Linked DNA regions of Chroococcidiopsis sp. TS-821. The protein of the gene in region 1 interacts with the protein of each later gene in a pairwise test. Links are inferred from orthologs where the notes say so. Each region holds a gene or a part of one and is shown on either strand. Other genes may lie near its edges. The genes, in order: B1A85_RS06030 and def.

Region 1 (12,295 bases):
CACTCAAATATTATTTAGTTTTCAAAGATTAAATCACAAAATACCTATTTCTATAAGTACCTTTTTGATTTTCCGATCCACTTCGCCCACTTCTTCATAAAGCGGTAAGCGTGTTGAACCAACTTCCCATCCTTGAAGTCTGAGCGCTGTTTTTATAGGAATGGGATTTGTTGTAGTAAATAGAGCTTTAAATAGCGGAAAAAGTTTCAAATGAATTTGAGTTGCTGCTTGAATTTGCCCTGAGGTAAAGGCTTGAATCATGCTTTGTAGCTGCGTGCCTACTAAGTGACTCGCAACACTTACTACACCACTACCGCCAACGGATAATAACGGTAATGTCAGGGAATCATCACCTGAGTAGAGTTTAAATTCACTGGGAGTTATCCGGCGAATTTCACTCGCTTGGTCAAGATTACCGCTTGATTCTTTGATCCCTACTATATTTTCTATTTCGGCTAACCGCGCTACTGTGTCAGGATGCACGTTGATACCTGTCCTCCCAGGCACGTTATACAAGATGATTGGTAAGTCAGGACAAGCTTGCGCGATCGCCTTAAAGTGTTGATAGATACCAGCTTGTGGCGGCTTATTGTAGTAAGGAACAATTTGTAAAGATCCATGTACTCCTATTTTAGCGGCTTTTTGCGTTGCAGCGATCGCTTCTTTTGTTGAATTCGACCCTGTACCTGCCATTACCAAAGCTTTTCCCGCTACGGCTGTGAGGATGACTTGAAATAATTCGTACTCTTCATCCCAAGAAAGTGTAGGTGATTCGCCAGTTGTCCCGCAGACGACGATTGTATCTGTCCCATTTTCAGCTAGATACACGGCTAGTTGCTCCGCTACGGCATAATTGACGCTGCCATCTTCCTTAAATGGCGTAATCATCGCGGTTACAACTCGTCCAAAATCTATCACCCTTTGACTCCTCATTCGTAAGCGGTTAGCACCTATGTATTATTCACTATTACCCGCGGTTACTTGTGACTGATAGTTGATTGTCAGACGTTGCTGGCTGTAGCCAGTTTTTTTCGATCAACAGTTCGGCAATCTGTACCGCGTTTAATGCTGCGCCTTTGCGGATTTGGTCGCCACAAAGCCACATTTCCAGCCCGTGGGGATGCGAAATGTCTTGGCGGATGCGCCCAACAAGAACTGGGTCGCGTCCTGTAGCCTCAATTGGCATGGGAAAATGGTTAGCTTGCCAGTCTTCCACAATTTGCACCCCAGGCGCTTTTTGCAAAATTTCTTTAGCTTCTTGAACACTCATGGGTGTTTCAAACTCTAAGTTTATTGCTTCTGAGTGCGCGCGTAAGACGGGAACCCGAACACAAGTTGCTGTAACTCGAATATTTTGGTCATTAAAAATCTTGCGAGTTTCGTTGACCATTTTCATTTCTTCCTCGCAGTATCCCCACTCGTTAAGCGGAGAGTTGTGGGGAAACAAGTTGAACGCCAACGGATAGGGCAAGACCTCAGCGACTGGTGCTTCTCCTTTTAAGATTGCCTGCGCTTGAGTTTTCACTTCTTCCATTGCGCGCGCCCCTGCACCACTTGCCGATTGATATGTCGCTGCTACAATGCGCTGCACGCGTTTAACTTGATGCAACGGCCAAACCGCAACGGTCATGAGAATCGTTGTACAGTTGGGATTAGCAATGATTCCTTGATGACTAGCAGCCGCTTGAGGATTAACTTCGGGAACGACTAGAGGAACGTGTGGTTCCATGCGAAACGCGCTGGAATTATCAATAACAACCGCACCCGCCGCAACGGCTTTTGCTGCCCATGTTTTGGAAGTAGAACCGCCTGCGGATGCCAAAACGATGTCTACGTTGTCAAACGCGCGATCGCTAACTGCTTCTACAACAATGCGTTCTCCTTGAAACTGCAAACTCTTACCTGCACTGCGAGGAGATGCTAAAAGCTTTAAACTCTCTATGGGAAAGTTTCTACTCGCTAATAAATCTAGAAGCTCTGCACCAACAGCGCCCGTCGCGCCTAAAATGGCAACACGATATGATTTTGACAAATGACCTCCTTGTCCTGCTTATTTAGTTAACTTATCTTTATCAAGAGTGGTATACACTTTTTCTAATTTTAGGTTTATACTTTATCAGTTTTTGTTGGAGTTATTAGTTTTCCCAACCAACAATAAAAAAATTACTATGTATCGGAAAATTTTATTTATCTTTAAGCGAGTTAGCAGTAGATAGCATACCTTTCTTATCTTAAACTAATTTTAACAATCTAAATAATAACTCTATAGTTGTAAGATTTTACAAGAAAGATAAGCATCGTCCTCCGAGGAAAAGTTACTAACAGAGGTATACAATTTCAGCGCATTTTTCCTCAAATATCCAGATAACCGAATATTTTTGGTAGGTTCTACACAAATATGGTATCAAGAAGCTTGCTGATGGCTCATGTCATCATAACTGCACTGCATAGTTATGACAACTAGGATAACCGCTACCTGCTTGAACCGCAGCCAATAAAGGCTAGACAATGCGTTGCCATCTAAGTGGCAAACTAGAACTAGAGTACTATTTCGTCGTTTATATCAAAGAGTAATGTAGCTTCCTATATACTCTGTGCAGATACTTCTTAGTAGACACTAAGCTTAAAGATAAAATGGGTTAATGCTCAGGTGCTAATAACGAGTAGCCATTGATTAAGAATTGCTTGAGTAGTCAAAACTGTTTGGAAACATAAGCGCAACATGAAAGTCACCCAGGAAAAACTTCCCGCTAGTCAAATTGGTTTAAGTATTGAAATTCCCGCTGAAAAGTCTCAGCAGACCTATGACCAGGTTATTCAGAAACTTACGCGCACCATGAATGTTCCTGGGTTTCGCAAAGGTAAAGTACCGCGCCAAATCCTATTGCAACGTTTAGGTGCCGTACAAGTTAAAGCAGCTGCCTTAGAAGAACTGATTCAAACTGGAATTACAGAAGCGATCGAGCAAGAAGCTATACAAGCGATCGGTCAACCACAACTACGCTCGTCGTTTGAAGAATTGATCGCTCAATACGAGCCTGGCAAAGCCTTGCACTTTTTGGCAGCGGTTGACGTACAACCCGAGGTCAACCTAACTCAATACACCGGCTTACAAGTAAAAGCCGAGGAAGTCAAATATAAGCCTGAAAAAGTTGACCAGCTCATTGCAGAACAACAAAGTGAAATGGCGACTCTGATTCCTGTGGAAGGACGTGCTGCAGCGCTAGGAGACGTCGCAATAGTAGATTTCAAAGGCTATTTAGCTCAAGAAGGCGAAGAAGAACCGCAAGCGATCGCGGGTGCATCAGCTGACGATTTTCAATTGGAACTGCAACAAGAACGCTTTATCCCTGGCTTTATCGATGGCATTGTCGGAATGCAGCCGGGGGAGACTAAAGAAGTTGCAGCGCAGTTTCCTGAAGATTATCCTCAGCCAGATGTTGCCGGACGTGCAGCAGTTTTTACTGTGACATTAAAAGAGCTGAAAGAAAAAGAGTTACCAGAACTTAATGACGATTTTGCGCAAGAAGTGAGCGAGTTTCAAACTTTGAATGAATTGCGCAGTTCTTTAGAGGAGCGCTTTAGAGCAGAAGCTGAGCGACAAACTAAAGCAAATAAAGAAAAGGCGCTCATCGATGAGCTAGTTAAACATTTAGAAGTAGATCTACCCGAAACACTCATCGAAAAAGAAGTCAATGCCATGCTGACACAAGCAGCCGTGCAGTTGAGCCAACAAGGAATTGATGTTAAAAAATTGTTTACGCAAGAGAGTGTTGCTAAGTTAAGAGAAAACTCCCGTCCAGAAGCAATTGAGCGGCTTAGAAGCGCGCTAGCACTTCAGGAAGTCGCTCGACGCGAGTCGATAACAGTCGAAAACTCTGAAGTGGAAGCGAAAGCAAAAGAAATCTTAGCGCAGTACTCGAATGAAGATATCGACGTTAAAAGATTGCGTGAAGTTGTAGAAGAAGACTTGCTGCGAGAAAAAATTACGCGCTGGCTAGAAGAACACAACACAATCGAATTGCTACCAGAAGGCTCGTTAAGTGCTTCTGAAGCTGAAGCGTCAACTGAAGATGAACCTGTAGCAGCAACTACTACTGATGTTGCAGCAAGCGATCGCCCAGCTTCAACTGACTCAACGGAAGAAATTGAGGCATCGTGAGCGTTGCGGCTTTCAGATGACTTAAAGAAATTTTACTGAATGCTTAGACAACAGTGACTCGCATTGGTAGAGCTTGGGTAAGACAATAAATTTTGCTAAGCAAGAAATATCTTGCCTAAGCTGCGCGCGCAACGGCGCTCTTACTGCTATCTTTAGAAACAGAGAAATAATGCACTTTATCGAAGTATATTGTTTCTTCAAGTTATGAAAATTTCCTAAAGTTGATTTATTAATGAATAAGGCATAATAGTTCACAGGTGGTGCATTCACTAAATAGTTTAAATGCACGACACATTCAGTATCATTCTGAGACACTGTGATATGCTCGTATCTCAAACTTCAAATCACCCGATAACTAGTTCACACTCCTTAGAAATCAACTCGCTTGGTGCCAGCAACATTGTCCCCATGGTTGTCGAACAATCGGGTATGGGAGAGCGGGCATTCGACATCTACTCCAGATTACTCAGAGAGCGAATTATTTTTTTGGGAACTCAGGTAGATGACGCTGTAGCCGACTCAATAGTTGCACAATTGTTATTCTTAGATGCAGAAGACCCTGAAAAAGATATTCAACTCTATATCAATTCACCAGGGGGATCTGTAACAGCAGGCATGGCAATTTATGACACAATGCAGCAAATTCGCTGTGATGTTGCTACGATCTGCTTTGGGCTAGCTGCAAGCATGGGTGCTTTCCTTTTGGCAGCAGGAGCGCATGGCAAGCGGATGTCACTACCCAATTCGCGGATCATGATTCACCAGCCACTAGGTGGTGCTCAAGGACAAGCAGTAGATATTGAAATTCAAGCAAGAGAAATCCTCTACCTCAAGCGCAAGCTTAATGAAATCTTGGCATATCATACCGGTAAACCTCTAGAGCGAATTGAAGCCGATACGGAAAGAGACTTTTTCATGTCTGCCGAAGAGGCAAAAAACTACGGCTTGATTGACCAAGTGATCTCTAAACAAAATCTCCCCAAAGCCAACGAACCAGTAAGCACAGTAAATTAAGAGGCAGGTATGTCAAAGTACGACTCCCATTTAAAATGTTCATTCTGCGGCAAATCTCAAGAGCAGGTGCGCAAGCTAATTGCTGGACCGGGAGTCTACATCTGTGACGAATGTGTTGACTTATGTAACGAAATATTAGATGAGGAATTGCTCGACTCGAAGGAAACTGCTCCACAGCAACCAAATCGAGTCGAAGCCCCACCGAAGCGGCGATCGCGTGCGAGTAATTTCTCTTTTAGCCAAATGCCTAAGCCACGCGAGATCAAAAAACATCTTGATGACCATGTGATTGGTCAAGACGAGGCGAAAAAAGTTCTGTCGGTTGCTGTGTATAACCACTACAAACGGTTAAGTTTAGTACAAGCTAAAAACAGTGGTAAGGTATCGCCAGAAGAGGCAGTAGAATTACAAAAATCAAATATTCTCTTAATTGGTCCTACTGGTTGCGGTAAAACGCTTTTGGCACAAACTCTAGCAAAGATATTAGATGTGCCTTTTGCGGTAGCAGACGCAACAACGCTAACTGAAGCAGGATATGTTGGCGAAGACGTTGAAAATATTTTGCTGCGACTACTGCAAGTCGCTGACTTGGATGTAGAAGAAGCACAGCGTGGCATTATTTACATCGATGAAATTGATAAAATCGCGCGCAAGAGCGAAAATCCTTCGATCACACGCGACGTCTCTGGTGAGGGAGTACAACAAGCGTTACTGAAAATGCTAGAAGGAACCATAGCAAACGTACCGCCACAAGGAGGACGCAAGCATCCCTACCAAGATTGTATTCAAATCGACACGAGTAACATTTTATTTATTTGCGGTGGCGCGTTTGTTGGGTTAGAGAAAGTCGTAGAACAGCGGACTGGCAAGAAATCGATGGGCTTCATTCAACCTGGTGAAAGCTCGTCACGGGATCAGCGCACTGCAGACGTCCTCAGGCACTTAGAACCAGATGACCTAGTGAAGTTTGGCATGATTCCTGAATTTATTGGTAGAGTACCAGTAGTCGCAGTACTCGATCCGCTCGACGAAGAAGCCTTGATGGCAATTTTGACTCAACCACGCAGTGCATTGGTGAAGCAGTATCAAAAATTACTCAAGATGGACAACGTGCAACTTGAGTTTAAACCTGATGCCTTGCGGGCGATCGCGCAAGAAGCCTACCGCCGTAAAACTGGCGCAAGAGCATTACGCGGTATCGTTGAAGAATTAATGCTAGATGTGATGTACGAGTTGCCTTCACGAAAAGATGTAACGCGCTGCACTGTAACATCGGAAATGGTAGAAAAACGCTCGACTGCGGAATTATTAATGCATCCTTCATCCTTACCCAAGCCGGAATCAGCATAGACGCTTTATCGGACATTTTGCAAAAGTTGCCAATCAGTCGTAGGTTAAAAGTAAAAGGTTAACCTCTTTAGAAAATATCTTTTTGCAAAAGTCTAGGAAAATGCCTTACGTTGATGTTCGCGGTGTAGAACATTACTATGAATGGATTCGGACGCCAAGTTCAGAACCTCACGCTAAACCTGTTATGGTATTTATTCACGGGTGGGCTGGCTCGGCGCGGTACTGGCAAGGTATAGCTCGTGCTTTGGCAGATAAATTTGACTGTTTACTGTACGATTTGCGCGGATTTGGTAGGTCTCGCGGTAGATCCTTGCTACCATCCACAAGTATTGCTGTTGCTGACTCAGAAATTCCGCGAGAAAAATCAGCAGCAGTGCAAGAATTGACTTACGAGTTGGAAGAATATGCAGGCGACTTAGCAGCGTTACTAGATCGATTAAAAATTGAGCAAGTATATATCCATGCACATTCGATGGGTGCGTCAGTTGCCACTTTGTTTTTAAACCGCTACCCACAACGAGTACACCGCGCAATTCTTACTTGTAGTGGAATTTTTGAGTATGATGAAAAAGCTTTTGCCGCCTTTCATAAGTTTGGCGGTTATGTTGTGAAGTTTCGTCCGAAGTGGTTGAGTAAAATTCCTTTTGTCGATCGGATGTTCATTGCGCGGTTTTTACATCGTCCGATACCCGCGGCAGAACGTAAAGCTTTCTTACAAGATTTCCTGCTTGCTGATTATGAGGCAGCTTTAGGCACAATCTTTACTTCGGTGAGTAAACAAGCTGCTGAAGTCATGCCGCAAGAGTTTGCGCGGATTACCGTACCAACATTGTTAGTAGCTGGAGAATACGACAAAATCATTCCTGCTGAAATGGGACGCCAAGCGGCAAAGTTAAATCCCTTGGTTGAATATGTCGTAATTCCTAACACGGCTCATTTCCCGATGCTAGAAGATGCAGAAACTTATCTGCAAAAAGTACGTGCGTTCTTGCAAATTGAGCAACCGCTCGAAGTCGCCGGTTGAAGGAATGAGTAGCGAATGTGGCAGCAGTTAACCTCCGTTGTCGTGGGAACTTTCCTAACTTTGTTTCCTGTGACTAATCCAGTCGGTGCGATTCCCATTTTTTATGGATTAACCGGCGCAACTACAAAATTTTATCGCCTTCGCCAAGCACGTCAGACAGCAATTAATGTTGTTTTAGTTTTAGGGGTCTTTTTACTGGCAGGCAGAGAAATACTCAGCTTTTTTGGGATATCGCTAGGAGTGTTACGGATTGCTGGTGGTTTACTGATTGCGCATACAGCTTGGGAAATGGTCACAGCGCGTCAACGACTCACCGTGCCAGAAAGCGATGAAGCTATCGATAAAGATGATATTTCTTTTACACCAATGGCAATTCCGATAATTAGCGGTCCTGGCGCGATTGGTGTTGTGATTGGTTTTGCTGCAAGCAACAGCGGATGGATTGATAATATCGGTTGCTTAGTTGGAATTGTTTTACTTGGGGCGACGATCTATTTGTGTCTTGCTTTGGGAGAACCTTTAGTTGGTATATTAGGCAAAAATGGTTTGGGAGCGTTGAATCGAGTCCTGGGATTTTTTATCTTGGCGATCGCCGTACAATTTATTGCCGATGGTTCTGTGACGCTCCTCAGAGAAGCAGCACCCAATCTGTTGCGCTAAAGCACCGATTGAATACTACTGCTATAGCCATTGCAGGAATGGTTGAGACATAGTAGAAGCTCGCAGTCAGCTGGTAACCTTCGATCTCTAAACCATAAATCTGAGCTTCGGCGCGTCCTCTGACCTCTGCGATAGCATCAGCCCAAGCCCAATTCGCGCTTGAGAAAATCAATTGACTTTTCACTAATGTAATTTTCGCTGCAAATGAGTTGCGGAGGACGAATAATGTCCTCTCTGGCAGCTTGGACAGCGGCTTTAACTGCAGGAAAACTTGCTTGGTCAAAACTAATAATCACTTGCGCACTTCTGACAATTGCATTGAGCTTATAGTTATCGCCGAGTTGGGCACTCATGACTAATAGTTCATCACCTCGAAGACTGTAGGCAATGACTTCTGCTGCGCGGAGAATACCAGAACTCAAGCTGACCATGCCCAGGTTAGTGCCTTTGGGCAGTTTTTTCAACAGTTGTATTTCTTTGGCATAGTCGTAAATATCGATAGGAATCACGCGGACAGACTTAGGCGCGGCGATCGCTTCAGCGCGAGCGATAAAATACCGAGTTGTCACCACTGTCCCCGCTGGAGTTTGTTCTAGGACTTGCGCTAATTCCTCTAATGGCACTAATTGTACAGGTCTTTGAATCGATTGCTCAAGTTCGTCAACCATTAACTTACCCGCACCAATATCATCCGCTGGAACAGTGACTAATACCCGCGCACTTGACCGCAACCGCCAGTCAATTTCTGCTAAAAATAGCTCTCTTGCTTGATTTAAAGAACAGCCAGCTTTGAGTAGCTCATCGAGACTATTTTGCACGATTCTTTCTGCTTGGGGATATTTCTCCAAAATCGGAATTGGTGCTGGGTTACGCATTGATGGTTGAGCGCGGACGTAAATGCCAGAACCTGCACGGCTTTCAACAAGTCCGTCTTCCTCTAAGTGGCGATAGACTTTGCTGATTGTGTTTCGGTGTAACCCTGTTTGCATCGCGAGGGCGCGCGTACTTGGAAGTCTGTGACCTGGGGGAAATTGTCGTGAGGTAATCGCGTACCAAATTTGATTGAGTAACTGAGTTGAAGCTGGAATTTCACTATCTGGTTGGATATGAAACTGAACCATTGTTCCTCCAAAAGACAATCTGCGGCAAAAACCAAAAAAGATGTTTGATACTGAAATGGTTGCTTACAGATTGACTATGAAAAGACGAAAATACAAAAGATAGACAACGTTTGCAGCCACAGGTAACGCATATTTGTTCTGTTAAGAGTGAACTGTGCTTAAAATCTTTACTTTATTTGTTCGTTTCTTACCAAATCTGCATAAGTTCTCAACATTTAGCAAAGTTTCTTTAATATTTAAGTGACGCTACCGCGAATAGATGGACAGAAGGAAATATCACGCTTATTCATAATATTAGGTAATGGGTAATGGGTAATGGGAAGTTGATTCTTATCAATTACCAGTTACCAATGACCAAATTCCATATGACAGCAAACACATTTGTCATGACTAGCGCAGAAATTCGTTCTTCTCATGTAAAAGTTCCCAATGGCGACCTTCAAGTTCCAGCTTATCTGACGATGCCTGTCGATGAAGGTTCTTATCCAGGTATTGTCGTCATTCAGGAAATTTTTGGTGTTAACGAACACATTCGCGACGTGACAGAAAGAATCGCCAGAGAAGGGTATGTTGCGATCGCCCCTGCCATTTTTCACCGTGTTGCGCCGAATTTTGAAGTTGGCTACTCGCCACAAGACGTAGAACTAGGGAGAAAATACAAACAACAAACCAAAGCAGACGAACTGTTGAGTGACATTCAAGCGACCATAGACTATCTCAAAGACCTACCACAAGTCAGAAAAGACGGCTTTGGGTGTATTGGCTTTTGCTTCGGCGGTCACGTAGCTTATTTAGCTGCGACACTCCGCGATATTCAAGCAACGGCATCTTTTTACGGAGCAGGAATCACAAGTCAAACGCCTGGCGGTGGTTCTCCGACAATTACACGCACTCCAGAAATCAGCGGCACAATTTATGCTTTCTTTGGGATGCAAGATGCGAGTATTCCAGCGAAGGATGTCGATCAAATAGAGGCAGAGTTAAAGAAATATCAAGTTTCGCACAAGATCTTTCGCTACGCCCAAGCAGATCATGGTTTTTTCTGCGATCGCCGCGCGAGCTATAACCCCGAAGCTGCGGCTGATGCGTGGGAACACGTCAAACAACTATTTCAGCAGCATCTAAAGGAAGCGTAAAGCACCTGCTTCAGATTGAGAGGACATTACAATTAATCAATAGGTAAGTGGGTAAATGGTAAGAGGGAAGCATAAAGAACTTAGCTGAACGCAAGCCGATAGCTCATCATAAATCCTAATTACCACTTACCAATGACCGACTTGCATATTACATTCAGTTCATTTTGTTTTGATAGCTCATGACATCTCAATCTCAGCCTTCTTCTGCAGCTTCATCCTTTTCTATGGATGATTTTGCCAAAGCTTTAGACCAACAAGATTTTCAATTTAGTAAAGGACAAGTCGTGCGGGGGAAGGTATTTCAATACGAAAGCGATGGTGCTTATGTAGACATTGGTGGAAAATCCGCAGCTTTCATTCCTTTAGCTGAAGTTGGTTTGCACTCTGTCAGCGATCTATCTACAGTTTTACCGTTGCAGGAGGAACAAGAATTTTTGATTATCCGCGAACAAGATGCGGATGGGCAAGTCACACTATCACGCCGTCAGCTGCAAATCAAACAACTGTGGGAACAGCTAAGCGAAATGCAAGAAGATGGCAAAAGTTTGGAAGTGCGCGTCAAGGGAGTCAATAAAGGTGGCGTCACTGTCGACGTCCAAGGTTTGCGCGGATTTATTCCGCGATCGCACTTACTCGAACGCGAGAATTTGGAAAATTTGGTCGGGCAAAACCTCAATGCGAGTTTGCTAGAAGTCAATCGCGACAATAATAAACTTGTGCTGTCGCAACGCCTCGCAACGCGATCGCAAGCAATAACTCAGTTTGAGCCTGGGCAACTCGTAACCGGCAAAATTAGCGCGATTAAGCCATTTGGTGTTTTTGTCGAGTTGGATGGACTTAACGGTTTGCTGCATATCAAGCAAATTAGTCAAAACTACATCGCATCTTTGCCTTCACTTTTCCAAACGGGGCAAGAAATTTCGGCGATCGTTGTGGATGTTGATGAGAGCCAAAGTCGAATTTCGCTTTCTACAAGGGTTTTAGAAAACTATCCTGGCGAAATGCTAGAAAAAAGAGACGAGGTGATGGCAAGTGTAGAAGCACGAGCAAACCGCGCCCGAAAAAAATTGCTCGAATAGTTTGTTTTTTATAAAGTCAGCGGTAAAATTGAGCCCAATCTTTGCCAAGATAAGATTGTTTGCCAGCAATCTAATTTGCAAAAATGGGCATGACAGTAAAATCATCCGACAGCGCTGATAGCTTTCTCATTCTCATCTTGCCAGTCGCGCTAGCGATTACTTTTCTCTTTTCCACTTGGCGATTGCTCCTAGCAATTGCTGGTTTTGTTGTACTTTTGAATATTTTCCAACGCTATCGATGGCAAAAGTGGAGCAAAACCCTAAATCCAACTTTCCACAAATTGATTCAAGAAAATCAAGGACGAATTACAATTCTAGATTTAGCAATGCGCGCTAATCTTTCAGCAGCAAAGGCAAAGCGCTACCTCGATTACAAAGCTGCAGAATTTGGCGCGCGGATACTTGAACCGGAAGACGGCAGTAGTAGGGGCTATTTCTTTGTCACGGCAAAAACTCTTGGTAGTATATTCGATGACAGCGAACCGCCTTTGTCTTTACCCGAAGAATCCGAGCAAAAGACACTGGTAGAAGATTTGCCTGCGTCAGAAGAAAACGAACAAAACCAAGTTCAAATAGCCGAGGAAAACGAAGTCGCAACGACTTCAGCAGAACATACAACTGTTGTTGAAGCTGAGACTGCGAGTCTTGCTACGCCCACTCACGTTCGAGTAGCACCAGAATCACTTCTGCAATCTGAACTTGCTAAGCGATTAGATGTAAATTCGAGTACAGTTTACAAACATCGCTCA
Region 2 (12,178 bases), on another replicon or contig:
GCGATCGCAAATGCCGATCCTGCTGAGATAGAAACAATAATTCGTCCCACAGGCTTTTATCGCAATAAAGCCAAGAATATTCAAGCGGCTTGTCGAATATTGGTGCAAGAGTATGGCGGTAACGTGCCAGCACGGATGGAGAAATTGTTAACGTTACCAGGAGTCGCCCGCAAAACTGCCAATGTAGTTCTCGCTCATGCGTATGATATTCATGTTGGAGTAACAGTAGATACTCATGTCAAGCGGCTATCTTATCGTTTGGGATTAACAAAACATACCGATCCACTGCATATTGAGCGCGACTTGATGCGCTTATTACCTCAAGAAGACTGGGAAAACTGGTCGATTCGATTAATCTATCACGGTCGAGCTATTTGCAAAGCCAGAAATCCCTTGTGCGATGCTTGCGTACTAGCTGATTTATGTCCATCTGCTCATCTCAGCAATCCGCCACAGCAAGAATTACCTTCAGCCTTGCCAGCCCAAACACCTGCTAGTTAGCTATGGCTAAAAAACCGATCGCATTCAAGAGCAATTCTTAATAGATTATGTTCAAAATTGCTACCTTAAATTGTTGTCAATCCACTACAAAAAGTTAAAATAGAGAATGCTGTCTTTAATTCAGGAAACTATACATGGCTAAAAAAAGTATGATAGAGCGCGAGAAAAAGCGCCAAAAACTTGTAGCAAAGTATGCGCAAAAGCGGGAAGCATTGCTTGAGCAATTTGAACAAGCAACTTCGCAACGCGAGAAGTTAGAAATTCATCGCCAAATTCAAAAGCTACCACGCAATAGTGCTCCGACACGCCTGCACAACCGCTGCTGGGTTACAGGACGTCCGAGAGGAGTCTATCGGGATTTCGGTTTATCTCGCCACGTACTGCGCGAATGGGCACACCAAGGACTACTTCCTGGAGTTGTCAAATCTAGCTGGTAATAGCACAGGGGAATGACGAAGTGAGAGACAGGTTAAAGGTCAAAAACTACTCTTAACCCCTGATCTCTGACCCCCAGTTCCCGACCTCTTCTTCATTGACCGCAACAGCGATCGATACCCAAACTATCTAAAAGTAAATCGCTAACTGCGTTGGCGATCGCAAATTCGCCATAAAAGCTTTGCGAAAAATCAAAAGCTTGCATCTCAGTCACGATTGCAAGTACCAGCGATCCCAAGTCGTTTTCGCCTTCCATTCTTTGCCGCATGAAAATTTGGGCTGCGCGTTGCGCAATCTGCTGATTCACTGGTTCTGGCAGAAATTCTTCATCAAGCCACCGCTGCAAAACGTGTTGCAACCACTCGCCTTCGATTTGCGGGTTTTCTGCTGGAGGCAAAGTAATCGGTGGAATTGGCTCTGACATGATAACGCTCGGCTTCTCAGTAATAGCTCGCGACTTAATCAAGCATTATTTAGATTCTAAAGTAATATCAAATGCTTCGGCTTTTAATGTAACGCCAAGTTACTGATAGCTAACTGGATAAGAGTACAGATGCACTATTTCACCTAGAATGTGCGATGTTTAAGTATATCCATTTATGTTAGTAAAAGCTAGCTTGCTGCTAAGGCTTCATGAAATATGATATTTCTGCAATCGTTCAAGGTTACGCGCAAGGCTATTTTCTGATGGCTGATGACGCGAATGTCTTGGGGTGGTACACGAGTCGCGATCGCACGCTTATCCCTTTAGATGAACGCTTTTGTTATCCCAAGTCGCTAAGACGCGTGCTCAACTCTGGACGCTTTGCTGTTGCAGTGAATCGTGATTTCGCAGGTGTAGTGGCTGGGTGTGCGAATCGAGAACCAACTTGGATTTCTCCAGAATTGCAGGAAATTTATTGGCAACTTTACCAATCAGGTTGGGCTTATAGCTTTGAAACATGGCAAGGCGATGAATTAGCAGGAGGAGTTTTAGGAATTGTTATTGGAGGAGCTTTTATTGGAGAATCAATGTTTTACCGCATCTCCGATGGCTCAAAAGTGGCACTCGTAAAGTTAGTAGAAAGATTACGCGAGCGCGCTTTTGTTTTTTTTGATGCGCAGATGATGAATCCTCATCTCGAACGATTTGGCGCGTATCGAGTTAATCAACGCGAGTATCGATCTCTGTTGGCGCAAGCACTCCAGCGACAGTGTTCTTTATTTTAGTTACCACTTTTGTAGCAAACGTTGGATAATTGCTATACATTAGCGATTTGCTACTGACAAAAAAGTGTTAATTGCAACATTTGGTTCGGTTGGAGACTTGTTATGGGGAACTGACCTTATTGTTAGAATACAAGAGGTTTTCAGCCCTAACTGGTACTGGGTATTTGAGCTATTTAGCTACCTCGGCGATACTCAAGGTGTAGTATTACTAACAGCGTTGACATTTTGGCTTTCTGGTCGCCGACTTGCCTACAGTTTAGTTGGTATCGTTGTCTTTTCAATGACAATTGACTTAACGATTGGCACTTTAATCGGGCTACCGCGCCCAGAAGATCCGCGCATTATTGTCTGGAAAGATGAATTTACATCATCATTTCCTAGCGGACACACTGCACTTGCTACCTCTATGTGGGGAATGTTGGCTACCTTAAATTGGATGCCAAAATTGAGCGCAGCGATCGCGGTTGCTGGTGTGATGCTGGCTCGCTTGTACTTTGGCGTGCATTATCTAGGAGATATTATTGGTGGCGCATTGATTGCTGTGGTGCTGATCGTTGCTTACTTGCGGATACTACCAGCACTTGAGGACTTTTTCGCAGCGCGATCGTTTCGGTTTTTTCAATTTTGGGGAGGTTTAATCTTCGCTGTTGTTCTTGTTGCAATTCCTTTTGCGGGAGATTCAGCAAGAGTTTGGCACGTGATGGGAACGGTTGCGGGTTTTATTGTTGGAGGTTTAATCGAATATCGTTACCTGCGATACTCGCCTGCACCGCTTGCACATACAAGGCTAGCACTCAAGCTATTGATTGGACTCGGTATCTTAATTCCACTTTTGCTTATCCCGCTATTGCTTGACGACGATCGACTTGCGCTGGAAGCTTTAGCATTCTTTTTGGCTGCATTGTGGACTTTACTATTTGCACCAATTGTCTTTACTCGGATGCGGCTATCGGCTACACCTTTAACAAGCAGACGTTTTCGCTAACCGACTTTCGTCTCTGTCACTAACGTTAAGCTGGTCCATTCACCTTTTTCGTTATAGCGACGGATAATTCTTTGACGCATATTAGATTGAATTAGCCAACCGAGTTCTAAAAAAAAGGCTTGTCCAACTCGGACGTGTTGTGGTGAAGCAGCAGAAGCACCGTCAGGAAGTAATAACACTTGATTCCATTGCGAACCTGTTTCAAACGATAAAACTGAACCTATGATTCTTCCTGTTGAGCTAATAGTATGGTGGGAACCTTGCTGCATAATGCTGAGGTGTTGCACAAGTTGCGTATCGTTAGTTTTTTCTACCCGTAGCTTTGTTGGATAAGTATCGACGGCTCGTCCATCGAGATAGCGCGTTACAGCTTCTCCTTGCCATTCTCCAACTAAATCTGCAACTTGCAACGCAGGGCGTTCTGGTGTTGTGCTACGAGGAAGTTTCTCGCGAATCAGCGTAATTCGGTCAAGCTTGCCAGTTTTATCAAACAACTGTACTAAACGTAGACGGCGATCGCCTGCAATTAATCCGTGTTCCGCACCAAACTCAGAATAAGGAGCAAGTTGAATCGAGCCTTGGGAGAAAGCACCATTTTCAAAAAACAAAATCTGCTTTCCTAACGTGCTGTATTGTAAAACTTTCTCGTCTACAGTTTGATTGGGTAAAGTACGCCGAATAATTTGGCGCATTGTTTGATTATTGTCGATCCCCTCTAAGGAAACAACGGTAGGAGTATCTTCGAGTAACTCCCCTTTCGGTGAGAAACGCGTAAATGACCCTTGCCATTCGCCAACATTTTGTAATAAACATTCCCACTGCGATCGCATACTTAAATTTGGTAATGTCTTCTCCTCCATGTTATCTTTGGCGGCCATCTCACTGCATAATCTCAGAATTTCGAGAAAGGTGTCATTAACACATGACGTATACCTGTTTCTAGATGTAGCTAAATTCTGCGCTCTAGTAGTGGCTTGCTATCGTAAGCTCTAAAATTAATTTGCTATCACTCAATTTTCTAAGGCAAAGAACTTGATAAAAAAATCTTATTCTTCAAAAGACATTCAATTGTAGAACAAGCGCGAATTGAGAGAATCGAGGCTTGATAAAATGAAAAGGAGAAAGTTAACGGGATAAAGCGAGTCATAATTCCATGCCTTCGGAAGTTGTTGTTGAAAAACAAAAGTTAAAAAACCCTCCGCTTGATATTCGCTACTTAGGCGACCGCGCTTTGCGCCAGCCAGCTAAGCGGGTTGCGAAAGTCGATCGAGAACTACGCCTCCTTGCTAAAGAAATGCTGCAAACGATGTACAGTGCTGATGGCATTGGTTTAGCCGCGCCACAAGTTGCAGTTCAAAAACAAGTGATTGTCATCGATTGCGAACCAGACAATCCAGCTAATCCACCGCTGATTTTAGTTAATCCAGCAATTAAACAAGTCAGCCGAGAATTGTGTGTCATGCAAGAAGGATGTCTGAGTATTCCTGGTGTATATTTAGACGTTGTGCGTCCGCAAGTTGTCGAAATTAGCTATAAAGATGAAAACGGACGTCCGCAGACATTAAAAGCAAACGAATTACTTGCGCGTTGCATTCAACACGAAATCGATCACCTCAATGGGATACTATTTGTAGATCGAGTAGAAAATCAAATCGCACTGAATGCTGAGCTATCAAAGCATGGCTTCTCGGCAAAAGCTGTAAAACCAATCGCTTAGGAAAATTACAAAATGACAACAATGACGCCCAAAAGCGGGCTGTTCCTCGGTGGCTCGTGCGTAGCAGCGATCGCCGCAGTCGGTTCGGTGTTTGAACTTTCTTCTGGACAACCAGATTTGGGAGTAACCGCTACTAGCGTTATTCTGGCAATTAGCATTCCCCTAACTGGCTTTCTCTTTTATGCAGCGGTACGCGATGCCAAAGCGGCGAATAAGTGAGTAGAAATTTAGGGCGATCGGGTAGCAAATTGATACTTCTACCTGTTGCTGCCCTAGGTATTTTACCAGTAGGCATAGACTCGCTACTTGTGCAACGAAGTCATGGCAACCTCTATCGCAGCGAGGACTAACTGCTGTATGCTGTTGCCAACACAGTATTTTAACCCATGACCGGACAAAATAACGCTGAGGGATTTTTGCAGCAATTACCTTCTACGAGTGCAGGGGAAACTAATATTGTTCGCCGCTACCCCCTTTCTCGAACTCAAGAGGTAATTGTGGGACGCGATTCTAGTTGCCAAATCGTCCTAGATTCTAGTATTTATGGCACAGTTTCGCGTCGCCATGCAGTTTTTCGACCGATGTTAACGAGTGGAATTGGTCAGCGTTGGCTTGTCTGTGACTTAAATAGCGCAAATGGCACGTATGTCAATGGGCAACGGATAGCGCAATGTCAAGAGCTACGCGCAGGCGATCGCATTACACTTGGATGCAACGGCGCGGAGTTTGTCTTTGAGTATACAACACATCACGCAGTTACTCAACAATCTGCACCAAATGCAACATCTCACCTAATTGGGACTTCCAAATTTTCAGAGCGCGCCGTGAGCTTTACTCAGTTATTTCCCATCGCAGCAACAGCAAAAGACTTGACAAGCAAGGCGTATCTGATTCCAGGAGTCCTAACAGTGATCTTTGTGGTTTTGATGTTTGCCACTGTAGGTCGCCCTGAGACGGCATACTTTAATCAAATACTTGTCGCAATTTATCTTGCTGGTGCGGCGTATTACTTTGTATATCAACTGTGTGGCAAGCCCAAACCTTGGTGGGCAATTTTGGGAGTTGCGATCGCTTCTTTCCTGATGTTGCTCAGTCCAATTTTACCGTTATTTATTTTCGTGTTTCGCGGATTACTTCCTGGTCAAATTCCACTGACAGCTGACTCTCTCAGCTTCCCTGAATTACTCATGCGGATGTTTTTTGGCGCTGGGTTGATGGAGGAATTGCTCAAGGCGTTACCTGTATTTTGTGCGTATTTGATCGGGCAGCGTCTAAACTCGCCTTGGCGAGAACGCATCGGTATTGCAGAACCTTTAGATGGAATTTTGCTCGGAACGGCTTCAGCCATGAGTTTCACCTTGGTAGAAACACTGAGGCAGTATGTACCAGAAATTACTCGCGGTGCGGCTATTCAAGGTGGAATTGGGGTCGGTCAACTGCTCGGTTTTCAACTATTGATTCCTCGCATCTTAGGCTCTGTAGCCGGACACATGGCATATAGTGGGTATTTTGGTTATTTTATCGGTTTGAGCGTGTTGAAGTCGCGTCAGCGATGGCAAATTTTAGCAATAGGATATTTTAGTGCTGCGGTGCTTCATGCTTTGTGGAATGCTACGGGACTTTTGAGCGGTTTGCTTTTAGCCGTTGTTGGCGTCGTATCTTACGCGTTTTTAGCTGCTGCTATCTTAAAAGCACGCGTCCTCTCGCCGACGCGATCGCAGAACTTTGCGACTCGGTTTGGCAAACGACCGTAGAATGTGCAGCGAAGATTTAAATCATTTCGTTATGTTGATGCCCGTTGTAGTGAGGAGTATCTGTTACAGTGATTTGGGCTAAAGCGTATCGCGCGACTGCCAAACTTGCTTTGGCTTGTTCGATGTCCGATAAATCATCCCAGTGATGGCGATGAAGGCGACTGATCGCCGCTTGCGATTCTTGCTTAGCACTACAGACTGGTTGCGCGAAAGGACGTGCTAGAGTTAGCAAGTCTGCTTCTACGAAATTTGGGAGTAACCCACGAACGCATTGTACTAATTTTTCTGTCAGTGAATTTGGTGCCGGGAAAACTTGTTTTGCCCGATCGGCGATCGCTTCAAGCCAAGCATGAGGTATATAGTTGGCAAAGTCATGTTGCCAGTCAGGAAGACAATCAACGTCAGAAGACGAGTTCTTCTTACTTGGCGTTACCGCAGACCACAATTCGGTAAGCTTTGAATAGAAGTGTTGCGATTGCGCTGGCGATTCTACTGACGCCACTTCGGATACAAGTGCATCTTGTTGCTCAAAATAAATATCTGCTTCTGGATCGGCAGGATTCCATGGGTAGGTAGCATCTTCTGATGATAAAAGTGCTGCTAATAAGTCCAATTGCGCTGGTGAAGGAGGTGATGTACTACCGTCTTGCGCCCGATTGAATTCTTGTGCCATGGTCAAACTCCTGAAATACGCTGACAGAAAAACGCTGGTATGAGTAGCTACACCTGCTTTGCTGCTATTTCCGTAACTAGAAAAGTTGTGCTAGCACTTGTCTTCAAAAATTTTCGCGCTTTGATTGTAAACCCAAAAGAATGCCTGGGAAACTCTCAAACTTTAACTACATTTTAGCTATGAAAGGTACTTCCTGATGATGGATTTTCGCGACCATTCGGCAGATCAAAACAGCGTATCAAAATGAGAATTCTTTCATAAAAAAACAAAATGCTAAAAGCTGAGTAACCGTTTTTCCTAATTTTCGCTACCTGTATGAGGAGACGGGAGAGGACTGTTGAGCGGAGATGTTGAAGTTGGTAGTGATTCGGTTGAAATTGGACAAGAGTTGCTTTTTGTTTGTCCTAGCGTTTTTTCGATATTTGGTAGCAAGTTGGCTTGCTCAATCCAGCCTTCTTGTCCTAGTTGTATTTGTGCCGTTGCATTGAAGTTATCTGGAGGATTGATCGCACAAAGAAATTTTAGTCTTAGTAAGTCACCCTGCTGAAGATTTTCTTTTTTGCCGGTAACTTTCAAGATGCCATTTGTTGGAACTTGCGCGAGTTGAGATTGTGACGTAACATTTGTTGCGATTGCATTTGGATTTTGCTCAAGATTAATTTGGCGATTGATCTGAACTAAAGTCCCAACGGTTAGTGTCGCTGGTGTTGGGCTAGGTGATGCGAGTGGTGATGGCAAGGTTGTCGGATTATTCAGCGGCTGTCGGCGATGAAATTGTGGTAAAAAATAAGCAAGCAATCCGCCACCGACGCTTAATAACAAAATCGTTCCTAGTAAAATTGGTAGCAAACGACGCGAGTTTGAGCGTTGCGCTGGTAGCAAAACTGTTTTACGACTTGAAGGATCGGGGCATTCTTGTTGATTTAAATCGCGGTGTGATGCGATCGCTGCATGCTGGCGATCGTCGAATTGAGATTCTTGGAGTAAAGCGATATTTAGTGGTGTGGTTGGCTCAGAATATTTAACTGTACAGCGTACGAGTGCAACCGTAACGTTATCGTGTCCGTTTTGAGAGTTGCCAATTTCGACTAATCGAGTAACGGCATCAGCTTCTTTAAGACTGCCATTCACTGCTGGTAAAAGCACCGTATCCCAATACTCTTCAACGCGATCGTAGTCGCTTAAACCATCCGAACAAAGAAGAAAGATGCAATCTTCATCAAGAATAAACCGCTGCACGGTTGGATGCAATGCTGTTGAGGAACTCGTTCCTAGTGCTTGTACAAGCGATCCTGACGAGACTTGTTCTAACGCATTACGATACAGCGAATAGCCTAAACGAACCTCGCGCGAAGCAACATCATCGTCTAATGTCAATTGATGGCAGCCTGTGCGGGTAATCCAATAAGCACGACTATCGCCTACGTGCGTAATATACATTTCGTGCGCGCGTTCGACTGCCATAACTAGGGTAGTACCCATGCGTTGGCGACCAAAGCGCTGTTCGTTATCGTTGCGTTGATTGATGCGATCGTTGGCAATCCGGACAAAGCGTTCTAACTCGCTCGTGAGGGTTGTTGCGTCTAAATAGATGTCGTTTAGCGGCAGTTGCTTGACTTGTTGTAGCGTATCGATGGCAAGCTGCGAAGCAACATTACCTCCTTCATGACCGCCAATTCCATCACAGACAATTGCTATTGCAGGTGCTGATGTCATTGTGGTAGTTCCACTCGGAGGATAGCACGCATCTTCATTGCGTTGTCGCGTGGGTCCTGTATCGGTCAAGGTACTGATGACTATTTTGCGTACTTGCGATCGCCCCAATTCGGTCAGACCTCGATCTAGTGCTGTTGTCAATGAATCTGCACTGAGATCGCCTGCAAGCATCGAATCGCACAACTGCACGAGAAATTCCGCGATGCTTGGCTGTGCTCGATTGACTAACTCTAGCCATACCCTTCCTAAGTCAGCAATTGTCGGTTGTGGTGGTTGCGATCGCAGTTGTAATAGCCGCACTAAGGAACCTTCCACTCGCACTAGCTGTAGGTCGAGTAAGCTCGACGCAACTCCTTCGCTACTAAGTGGTTGCCATAGTTGAGCGATTTGCCATAGCCAATTCAACTGCCGCAGTGATGTTGCACTTTGCCATGCTTCAGCGAGTGTTGGCAGTAACTGTCCTGCCAACGGCGTTCCTTCTGCATAAATTGGTGCTTCTAATAATAAAACATCACAATCAGCGCGTCCTGGCAAAAATCCGTAGACTTGCGGAACTTGGAGGCGGTAAGGAATTAATCTTAAATAAGGTTTTGTTTTCGCTGTAATTTCACACGCTTGTGCTTCGAGTGGCAAACCTGGCTTTGTGTCAAGAACGATGTATTCGCTTTTGAGTAAATACCGTTGCGCGATAACTTCCCCAATTTGGTAATCTTTGATGCCCGATCCTACTGCCCATAGGTAACGTTTTGGCAGAAACGTACCGCATTGCTGGCAATACTTGTCGCGTTCGTCATTGACAGCTTTGCAGTACTCGTTTGGACACTGGAGCATTGCTGCTTCATTCTGCATAGTTTTCGCACCGATCAGCCATTAGGAATTGAATTTTGTACAGCCATAGATCGTACAAACTGATTAGCTTCTAAGTTGCCATATTGAGCACTTTGTGCAAAAGTTTCGTTGTTTCCTCTGCTGTTAAGACGCATTCCATGAAGTTAATTTTTGCTATTCTGAGCCAAACTATCTAGTTTTATAATAATGTTCCCTTATCGTAATGCTGCTACTCTGCTACTCGCAATTGATTGTAAGTATGTTTAATGATGACTTTACATCGAGTGAAGTTTAAACGTCTTACTCTTAGAAAGAGATCTATTTTTACCTGTCATGGTTCCCTTCCTTCGGCTAATCGGTTAAGAGCCAAACATATTAGTTTTTCAACAATATATCTATTAATCGAATAGTTGTCTATTTTTAAAAGTAAATATTTATTTCGATAACTGACCAAACTGCCTGTTATTAAATTCGAATTTGTAATATTTAATATTGATTGTAGCGCAATTTTAAAATAATCTGCGGGTTACCTATACTGCTTCATAGCAGAACTTGGCAATTGTAGCTTTTACGAACAGCAGGCTCGTTGCCAAAAAAATACTTTAGCAACAGTTGTACGTAGTGTTTTTTTCAGACATTGACGCTCGGCAACTCAATCAAAATAAATGCAATAACTCAAAAGTCTGTCATTGTAATGAATAGTCTCAGTGCTGAATAATTAGTTAACAAATAACAACCTCAAGTTAGCTGAAACGCGACGCTGATAAAAATATCAAATTACGCCATTGGAAAGATGCGATCGCCCTTAGTGTTCTTTAATCTGTAGAAATTAGTCAGTAAAATTACCATTTAAATTTATGGCAAGCGAACAAGAAAAAAATACTCATCGGGCAGTGAATCCTGGCGATGTTATTTCCGATGAACCTCAATCCATCGAAGAAAAAGCGCAGCAACTCGCAGTAGACTCTCCTGATATTACTGGCGATCATATCGAGGTTCCTGCCTATTTTGTTGTAGAGGAGCCAGACGGAGAGGAAAAAGCGCTACATCACGTGAAAGATGCTGAAGAAATCTCAGATGTTATCAGACAAGCACGCGTTGATGAAGACGGCGAGCGTAAGTGGTGGTAGCATTTGGTCTGTGTTAATACAAAAGCTAGATGTACCAATACAGCAATATTAGAACTGTCCAGGGGTTTAATGCTATCCCTGGATATTAATTTTATTTTTTTATAAAAATCCAGTTATTGATAACTAATTTTTACTTTCTTCAGTGGCGGCAACTTGAGGGATACCCATACTGTAGTTAACGACGCGCCCGCGCAGATTGTAGCTAATTTGACCGCTTTGTAAGAGATGGCGGATAAAATGTTCTAAATCTGAGCCAATCCGGCGGAGATTATAATCAGTTAAATCTGCACCGCTATAAGACTCGACTAATTCATCAAACTTACGATACACCTGCTGAAGAGCATCTTCGTTCCAGTTGAATTCATTATCCGGGTCTACATCCAGCGTGAGAACTTGGTTGCTAGGAACTAACTCACCATCTTTGTCAACTTCAGCAGAAAAGATGCGTATATGGCGAGTTGTGGACTTAAGAAGCTGATCTTCCATAGGTGGATGATTTAACATAAGGAATCACACTGAACTCATTCTAGACTTAATCTGCATCAGTTTTTCAAGTTCAACGCGATCGCTCAACGCGAAATCATTCCTGTTTGACGCGCATAGGCAAAAATACCGCCAGCATCAATTACAGGTCTGACCTCACCCAAAGGCTTGAGTGCATAAACCTTATTCAACGCATGATTCACAATTTGGTTTTGGTCAAAATCAATCGTGACTTCTTGTCCCGTTTGAAATTCATCGCACAGACGTTCTACTGATTCCCAAGGGTAAAGTTCGCCTGTTGCTGCGCAGTTCCGGAAGAAGATCCGTGCATACGATTGAGCGACAACAGCTTCTACTCCTGATGCACCTAATGCGATCGGTGCGTGTTCGCGCGAAGAACCACAGCCGAAGTTTTCTCCCGCCACAATGATTGGATAGGTAGTCTTCATCTGTCCTGGAGCAATAAATTTCCCGTACCTATCAGGTAATCCAATTAAAGCATAGCTGCCTAACTTCTCGTACTCATCAGGCTTTGAGGGAACGAGCGTCAAATACTCGGCAGGAATAATCTGGTCGGTATCAATGTTATCATCTACAACAAAAATTTTACCTTGAATCACTTTACTCATGAGTAGTCTCCTCCAATCAATGCTAGGTAGTCTTACGCTTGTTTTTAAATTGACTAATCGCAACAAAGTAAAAATTCAGTATAAGTGTCTCCGTGCCATTCCGTGACGTCTTTGTAAG

What was found.
Region 2: the proteins of B1A85_RS06030 (region 1) and def interact in binary tests that used the Escherichia coli proteins (3 or more experiments, as listed by UniProt). The link is inferred for Chroococcidiopsis sp. TS-821 from one-to-one orthologs.

Annotation. Positions count from the first base shown.
Region 1 is NZ_MVDI01000001.1:1,317,910-1,330,204, reverse strand. The notes cover bases 1-2,762. They hold B1A85_RS06030 (aspartate-semialdehyde dehydrogenase), read right to left. Parts: upstream 2,033-2,762; coding sequence 968-2,032; downstream 1-967. Other genes in these bases: tig (trigger factor), read left to right, coding at 2,723-2,762; dapA (4-hydroxy-tetrahydrodipicolinate synthase), read right to left, coding at 34-918. Also shown: more of tig, read left to right, coding at 2,763-4,162; ATP-dependent Clp endopeptidase proteolytic subunit ClpP, read left to right, coding at 4,484-5,176; ATP-dependent protease ATP-binding subunit ClpX, read left to right, coding at 5,186-6,526; B1A85_RS06010 (alpha/beta fold hydrolase), read left to right, coding at 6,627-7,550; B1A85_RS06005 (MarC family protein), read left to right, coding at 7,566-8,210; B1A85_RS06000 (GntR family transcriptional regulator), read right to left, coding at 8,348-9,331; B1A85_RS05995 (dienelactone hydrolase family protein), read left to right, coding at 9,718-10,467; B1A85_RS05990 (S1 RNA-binding domain-containing protein), read left to right, coding at 10,647-11,546; B1A85_RS05985 (hypothetical protein), read left to right, coding at 11,636-12,295.
Region 2 is NZ_MVDI01000003.1:497,700-509,877, forward strand. The notes cover bases 3,154-6,065. They hold def (peptide deformylase), read left to right. Parts: upstream 3,154-4,283; coding sequence 4,284-4,847; downstream 4,848-6,065. Other genes in these bases: B1A85_RS12655 (DUF3598 family protein), read right to left, coding at 3,154-3,960; B1A85_RS12665 (hypothetical protein), read left to right, coding at 4,860-5,066; B1A85_RS12670 (PrsW family glutamic-type intramembrane protease), read left to right, coding at 5,234-6,065. Also shown: nth (endonuclease III), read left to right, coding at 1-501; rpsN (30S ribosomal protein S14), read left to right, coding at 636-938; B1A85_RS12640 (hypothetical protein), read right to left, coding at 1,031-1,360; aat (leucyl/phenylalanyl-tRNA--protein transferase), read left to right, coding at 1,570-2,145; B1A85_RS12650 (phosphatase PAP2 family protein), read left to right, coding at 2,210-3,130; more of B1A85_RS12655, read right to left, coding at 3,127-3,153; more of B1A85_RS12670, read left to right, coding at 6,066-6,601; B1A85_RS12675 (hypothetical protein), read right to left, coding at 6,618-7,274; B1A85_RS12680 (protein phosphatase 2C domain-containing protein), read right to left, coding at 7,572-9,839; B1A85_RS12685 (hypothetical protein), read left to right, coding at 10,676-10,948; B1A85_RS12690 (NAD(P)H-quinone oxidoreductase subunit M), read right to left, coding at 11,072-11,434; B1A85_RS12695 (3-isopropylmalate dehydratase), read right to left, coding at 11,518-12,060. UniProt on the Escherichia coli protein: Removes the formyl group from the N-terminal Met of newly synthesized proteins. Requires at least a dipeptide for an efficient rate of reaction. N-terminal L-methionine is a prerequisite for activity but the enzyme has broad specificity at other positions.